Regions from separate parts of the Pantoea sp. SO10 genome, predicted to be linked through region 2. Evidence: predicted binding sites of a transcription regulator. Region 2 holds the regulator's gene; each other region holds the start of a gene.

Region 1 (2,271 bases), 290 kb from region 2:
TGCGGTTGGCGGCGTCGCCACCATGAATATGACCAAAGTTCATGGTTGGATAAGGAATGGCAAAACCATCGTGGTTGTAACGCTCTTTCAGCGTGTTACGCAGCTGCATCAGCTGGGTAATGGATTCATGCATCAGTTCAATGGCGTTAACGCCGCGTGACGGATCGCTGGAGTGGCCTGATTGCCCCTGAATACGAATCACATTCGACAGATGACCTTTATGCGCGCGCACCGGCTTAAGCGAGGTGGGCTCGCCGATGATGGCGCAATCCGGACGCAACTGGGTGGATTCAGAGAAATACTTCGCGCCCGCCATGGTGGTCTCTTCGTCGGCGGTGGCGAGGACGTAGAGCGGCTTGCTGAGTTTGGTCACGTCAACGTCACGCAGCGCATCCAGAATAAAGGCGAAGAAGCCTTTCATATCGGCGGTGCCGAGGCCGTACAGCTTGTTGTCGTGTTCGGTCAGCGTGAACGGATCGCGCGTCCAGCGGCCGTCGTCGTAAGGCACAGTGTCGGTATGACCCGCCAATAACAAGCCGCCTGCGCCCAATCCGCTGCGCGCCAGCATGTTGAATTTATGCCGCGTGCCAGGCACCGGCTGCACTTCGACACTGAAGCCAATATCGCGGAACCAGCCGGCCAGCAAATTGATTAAAGTTTCATTACTCTGATCCAGTGCGCTATCGGTTGCGCTGATTGATGGCGTGGCAATCAACTGGCGGTAGAGTTCGATAAAAGGTGGTAATTTTGTCTTCACTGTTGACGGTCCTTGGGTTAGGATGTATCAATATTCATGCATTAATAGTGAATAAAAATACAATAACGTCGCTTGCATGTGAAGCATCAAATCTTCTGCAAACGGCATTCTGGGCAACGGGGCAAGGCCGCGACCCGATACGTGTGACTGTAATAAGGTATACAGCCTGATGTTGAATACGCTGATCGTTGGTGCCAGTGGTTACGCTGGCGTAGAGCTTGCCACCTACCTGAATCGCCATCCGCATATGAACATAACCGCTTTGGCGGTTTCAGCGCAAAGCCCGGATGCTGGAAAGTTACTGTCGGATTTGCATCCACAGCTCAAAGGCATTGTCGATTTGCCGCTGCAGCCGCTGAGCGATGCCGCTGAATGGGCCGACAAAGTGGATGTGGTGTTCCTCGCCACCGCTCACGAAGTCAGCCACGATCTGGCACCTGCATTCCTCAAAGCCGGTTGCGTGGTGTTCGATCTCTCCGGCGCGTTCCGCGTAAACGACGATGCGTTCTATACCCAATATTACGGCTTCAGCCATCAGCATCAGGATTGGCTGGACAAGGCGGTTTACGGCCTGGCCGAATGGCAGCACGACAAAATCAAAGACGCAGAGCTGGTTGCGGTGCCGGGTTGCTACCCAACCGCAGCCCAGCTTTCGCTGAAACCGCTGATCGCAGCGGGTCTGCTTAACGATGCACAGTGGCCGGTGATTAACGCCACCAGCGGCGTGAGCGGCGCAGGGCGCAAAGCCAACGTTGGCACCAGCTTCTGTGAAGTGAGCTTGCAGCCGTACGGTTTGTTTAATCATCGTCATCACCCAGAAATTGTGGCGCATCTCGGTACGCCGGTGATCTTCACGCCACATCTGGGCAGCTTCCCACGCGGGATTTTATCGACCACCACTTGCCGCCTGAAAGCGGGCGTGACGCAGCAGGATGTGGCGGATGCCTTCCATAGCGCCTACCACGATAAACCGCTGGTGCGCGTCTATGACAAAGGCGTCCCGGCGCTGAAAGCGGTGGTCGGTTTGCCGTTCTGCGACATCGGCTTCGCCATGCAAGGCGAGCACCTGATTGTGGTGGCTGCCGAAGATAACCTGCTGAAAGGCGCCTCATCGCAGGCGGTTCAGTGTTTAAACATTCGTTTCGGCTTCCCCGAAACGCTGTCTCTGATTTAACGAACGGATAACGCAATGAATCCATTAATCATTAAACTGGGTGGCGTGCTGCTGGATAGCGAAGAAGCGCTGGCCCGTCTGTTTGATGCCCTGCTGGCGTACCGCAATGAACATCAGCGTCCGCTGATCATTGTGCACGGCGGTGGTTGCGTGGTGGACGAGCTGATGAAGAAGCTCGCGCTGCCGGTGAAAAAGAAGAACGGTTTGCGCGTGACGCCAGCCGATCAGATTGACATTATTACCGGTGCGTTAGCCGGTACAGCCAACAAAACGCTGCTGGCGTGGGCGAAGAAATATGGCATCGGCGCGGTGGGTTTGTGCCTCGGCGATGCCGGTCTGG
Region 2 (2,271 bases):
ATACCGGCGTTGACGTTAAACAGGTCGGCGCGATCCATGCCCGGCTTACGTGCCACACCCGCGGAGATCAGCACCACATCAGCACCATGCAGCGCAGGCGTAGCATCTTCACCGCTAAACCCTTCCACGGTGACTGCCGTTGGGATATGACTGAGATCGACCGCCACACCGGGCGTTACCGGGGCGATATCGTAAAGTGAGAGAGCTGAGCCTGCGGGTAATTGCGTTTTGAGCAGCAGTGCGAGCGCCTGGCCAATACCACCAGCGGCACCGAGAACGGCAACTTTCATCCTGAACTCCTTATTAAGGTGGGGCAGAGATATGCCGAAAATCCATCAGGTTACGAGTTTAATCAACTTCTCAGGCGATAGCGACTAAACCTGTCGCGCACTAAACACTACGCCGCAATCGGCTCCCGAGACATCTCCACTTCAGAAGTCGCCTGAATGATTCATTCGCAGCCAGAAGACAATGGACGGCAATGATCATCGATATTGTTGTTACCACTTCAATAATATAACAACTTTGCAACCTTCGCTTTGCGCGTCCACCCGCGATTTTGGTGCAACATCATATTCTGTTATGATGCCCGCCCCGCAGGTCATTACCGCGATTCTCTTACCAGACTTATTGCATAAAAATTCATCTAAATGCATAATAATTTATCTGCCGTGGGCCTGTTGCCCTCTGCAACCCCTTTTTAATTGGTAGCTTATGCGAAACCCATCGAAACAAGACGACTTGATTAAGGCGTTTAAAGCCTTATTGAAGGAAGAGAAATTCAGCTCCCAGGGCGAAATCGTGCAGGCGCTGCAGGAAGACGGCTTCGAGAATATTAATCAGTCCAAAGTTTCTCGCATGCTGACCAAGTTTGGCGCGGTGCGCACGCGCAACGCCAAAATGGAGATGGTTTACTGCCTGCCTGCTGAACTCGGCGTGCCCACCACCACCAGCCCGCTGAAGAATCTGGTGCTGGATATCGATTACAACGATGCGTTAGTGGTGATTCACACCAGTCCGGGCGCGGCGCAGCTGATTGCGCGCCTGCTGGATTCGCTGGGCAAAGCGGAAGGCATTCTCGGCACCATTGCCGGTGATGACACCATCTTTATTACCCCCGCGCGCACCTTCTCGGTAAAACAGCTGTACGACGCGATTCTGGTTTTATTCGAACAAGAGCTATAAAACCCTGCTGCATTCCGGCAGTTCATCTGCCGGTTATCTTGCCCTTTACGCTTCATTCGTAACCATTCTGTTACAAATCCCTTTGTAAATAATAAGTTATCCATATGCTCAGCGGTTCTTTTCAGCCGCTATCATTGGTACGACCTTTGTGCCCGTTTAACCTTATGCGCTATTTTACGCTGCTTTACACATTGTGCTCAGTGTCTTTCCCTTCTCTATCTGTATCAGCCAGCGAGATCAACCACGATCTTTCGCACTAAAAGATAATTTGATGTAGATCATTGTTTTTACGGTGAAATAACTACCTCTGGTTAAGATCCAGGCGTTTTTTATAACTTCAGGTTCTAAAAAAGTGCCATAAGGATAAAGAATTACAACCAAACATTATTAGCTCGGTATTAATTTCATGGGTGATTAGATCTATACTTGTTTTCGTGATGCAAATCACACGAAAGAAAAAGATAAAAACAGACGACGAGGAAAATTATCATGAACGTTAAAACTACTATCGCGACTTTAAGTGTTCTCTCTGCCCTGTCATTTGGTGCTTTTGCAGCAGATTCTATTAATGCCGAACAGGCAGCGAATCTGCAACCTGCGGGCACCATCAGCGTCAGCGGCGTGGGCGGTTCTCCAATGGATATCCGTCAGCAGTTAAACGATAAAGCCGACCAGCAAGGTGCGAAAGCCTATCGCGTGGTTGAGGCGAATACCGGTGACAGCTACCACGCAACCGCTGAGCTGTACAAATAAGTTATTGACTTAAAAAGCAATGTGAACGGCGACCCGTTTGAGACGCTCTTGCCTCTCAGGTTGCCGGCCCCCATTTCAGGAGAGTGAATCATGAAAACCAAATTAGCTATCGCAGTACTGGGCCTGGCTTCTGTTCTTTCTTTTGGCGCGAGTGCCGCCAGCCTGGTTTCAAACCAACAAGCTGAACAGCTGCAATCTCTGAACCAAACCATCAGCGTGAGCGGTGTTGACGGCGACCAAACCAACGTGCGTCAGGAACTGTCACAGAAAGCCGATGCGCAGGGTGCCAGCCATTACCGCATCATCGAAAGCAACCGTGGCGATACTTTCCAC
Region 3 (2,271 bases), 1.1 Mb from region 2:
CAGCTTATCCACCAGCGCTTCCGGCTCGTATGTGCGAATCTCGCGAATCAAACCTTTGGCATAGCGGCTGGCAGTGATTTTGCGATACGGCAAACCGCGCGACTGCATGATTTCCCACACCTGATAGAAGTGGTGCAGCTCCTCTTTCACCAGCAGCACCATCATCTCCACCAAATCATCGGCCCACGGCAGCTCATTGCGCACGATAATGCTTTTGGTCAGATTCTTGTGGGCATTGATAAAGTTACCGTCCTGCTCGTCGCGGTAGATAAAATCTTCATACGGCTTGAGCCACGCCAGAATGGCATCACCACTTGGCTTATCCGCCACGTATTTACGGATGATGAACACCGCGGTTTGCGCGGCTTTCAATTCACAAACCATGTGATCGGTGAGCAGCAACGTCAGATTTTCCGGCTTGCGCGCTTCATCAATCCACGCTTGTGGCGTGCGGCAATGCAGGAATTGATAGATCGGTTCTAATAGCGGAGCGTAATTCATGGGCAGTCTTTTGTCTTACGGGGAAACGTGTTCAGGGCGGCGAGTGCCGCCCATTAATGCTTAGTGACGCACACCGTTGTCTTCTTCGTCGTCGATGAACTCGCCATCGTCGTCTTCATCTTCGGCATCAGGATCTTCAAAGTAGGTGCCCCACCCGTCGTAATCGACGTTGTAGCTGCCCGCCAGATTCACCAGTTGCTCAACCTGCGCATCAATCAGCTCTGGCTTCAACGCGCCTTCGCTCAGGATATCCACACACATTACGGTGGTGCCGTCTTCCAGCTCCAGCTCTTCTGGCTCGCTCACTTCGTAGCCCAGCTTGAAGGCATCAACCGCGACCTTCTCCAGCGAGTCGAAGTTGTTGCAGGAGAGATGATGCTCAATAGTGTAAAGCGCATCTGGATCGCTGCCGTCTTCCAGCAACTCTTCAATGATCAGTCGCGTCTCTTCGCGCTGTTCTTCCAGCAATGCTTCATATGCCATGGGTGTGTCCTCAAATATTCGGCTGAATTCAATTATTTTCCCACACTGCCTCGCGCGCCACTACACAAAACAACAAGTTTCTTAACGCCAGGGTTGAAAATGCATATTCATACGGTTAAATTGAATTTTAATTCATTTAATGTAGTCATCCGGAGCGCTGTATGAGTCAGCTACATCAAAGACATTTCCTGAGATTGCTGGATTTCACCCCAGCCGAAATCGATTCTCTGCTGAGTCTGGCAGGTGAATTAAAACACGCAAAGAAAAATGCCAGCGAAACGCAGTACCTGAAAGGCAAAAACATCGCGCTCATCTTCGAAAAAGACTCGACTCGTACCCGATGCTCTTTCGAAGTTGCCGCTTACGATCAGGGCGCTAACGTCACCTATCTCGGCCCAAGCGGCAGCCAAATCGGCCATAAAGAGTCGATGAAAGACACCGCGCGCGTGCTGGGACGCATGTATGACGGTATTCAGTATCGCGGCTACGGCCAGGAACTGGTGGAAACCTTAGCGGAATTCGCTGGCGTGCCAGTGTGGAACGGCCTGACCACCGAATTCCATCCCACGCAACTGCTGGCCGATCTGCTGACAATGCAGGAACATCTGCCGGGTAAATCGCTGAATGAAATGACGCTGGTTTACGTCGGCGATGCACGCAACAACATGGGCAACAGCATGCTGGAAGCCGCTGCGCTGGTCGGCCTCGATCTGCGTCTGGTGGCGCCAAAAGGCTGCTGGCCGGAAGCGGAACTGGTGGAGCAGTGCCGCGTGGCCGCACAGCAAACCGGTGGCAAAATCACCCTGACTGAAGATATAGCCGAAGGCGTGCAAGGTGCCGACTTCATCTACACGGATGTGTGGGTGTCGATGGGCGAAGCCAAATCGGTGTGGGAAGATCGCATCGCCCTGCTGCGTCCTTATCAGGTTAATAGCGCGATGCTGGCGCTGACCGGCAATCCGCAGGTGAAGTTCCTGCACTGCTTACCGGCCTTCCATGACGACAAAACCACGCTGGGCCGTCAAATGGCCGAGCAGCACGGTTTGCACGATGGCATGGAAGTGAGTAATGAGGTGTTTGAATCTGCGCACAGCATCGTGTTCGATCAGGCTGAAAACCGCATGCACACCATTAAAGCGGTGATGGTCGCGACGCTCGGCAAGCTATGATTGGTGGAGCCGCAAACGTTTACCTCGCGCGCGATATTTGCTTGATGCAAATCAGTGAATGCGTATAATGCGGCCCAATTTGCCGGAGGAAACATGCAACAGCGCAGCGCACAATTTG

Evidence for each region. The regulator ArgR, encoded in region 2, controls arginine synthesis, uptake and breakdown. The targets are predictions, from matches to a motif close to ANTGAATAAAAATACANT.
Region 1: the regulator ArgR is predicted to act here: its motif matches at 804-821, upstream of argC (N-acetyl-gamma-glutamyl-phosphate reductase).
Region 3: the regulator ArgR is predicted to act here: its motif matches at 1,104-1,121, upstream of argF (ornithine carbamoyltransferase).

Annotation. Positions count from the first base shown of each region.
Region 1 covers NZ_CP040095.1:4,044,987-4,047,257, reverse strand. The annotation lists gene argE (acetylornithine deacetylase) at 1-757, opposite strand, end outside; gene argC (N-acetyl-gamma-glutamyl-phosphate reductase) at 927-1,931, shown strand; gene argB (acetylglutamate kinase) at 1,947-2,271, shown strand, end outside.
Region 2 covers NZ_CP040095.1:3,756,348-3,758,618, forward strand. The annotation lists gene mdh (malate dehydrogenase) at 1-290, opposite strand, end outside; gene argR (transcriptional regulator ArgR) at 715-1,185, shown strand; gene yhcN (peroxide/acid stress response protein YhcN) at 1,675-1,938, shown strand; gene FCN45_RS17300 (YdgH/BhsA/McbA-like domain containing protein) at 2,029-2,271, shown strand, end outside.
Region 3 covers NZ_CP040095.1:588,809-591,079, reverse strand. The annotation lists gene FCN45_RS02660 (tRNA-(ms[2]io[6]A)-hydroxylase) at 1-501, opposite strand, end outside; gene rraB (ribonuclease E inhibitor RraB) at 562-984, opposite strand; gene argF (ornithine carbamoyltransferase) at 1,146-2,153, shown strand.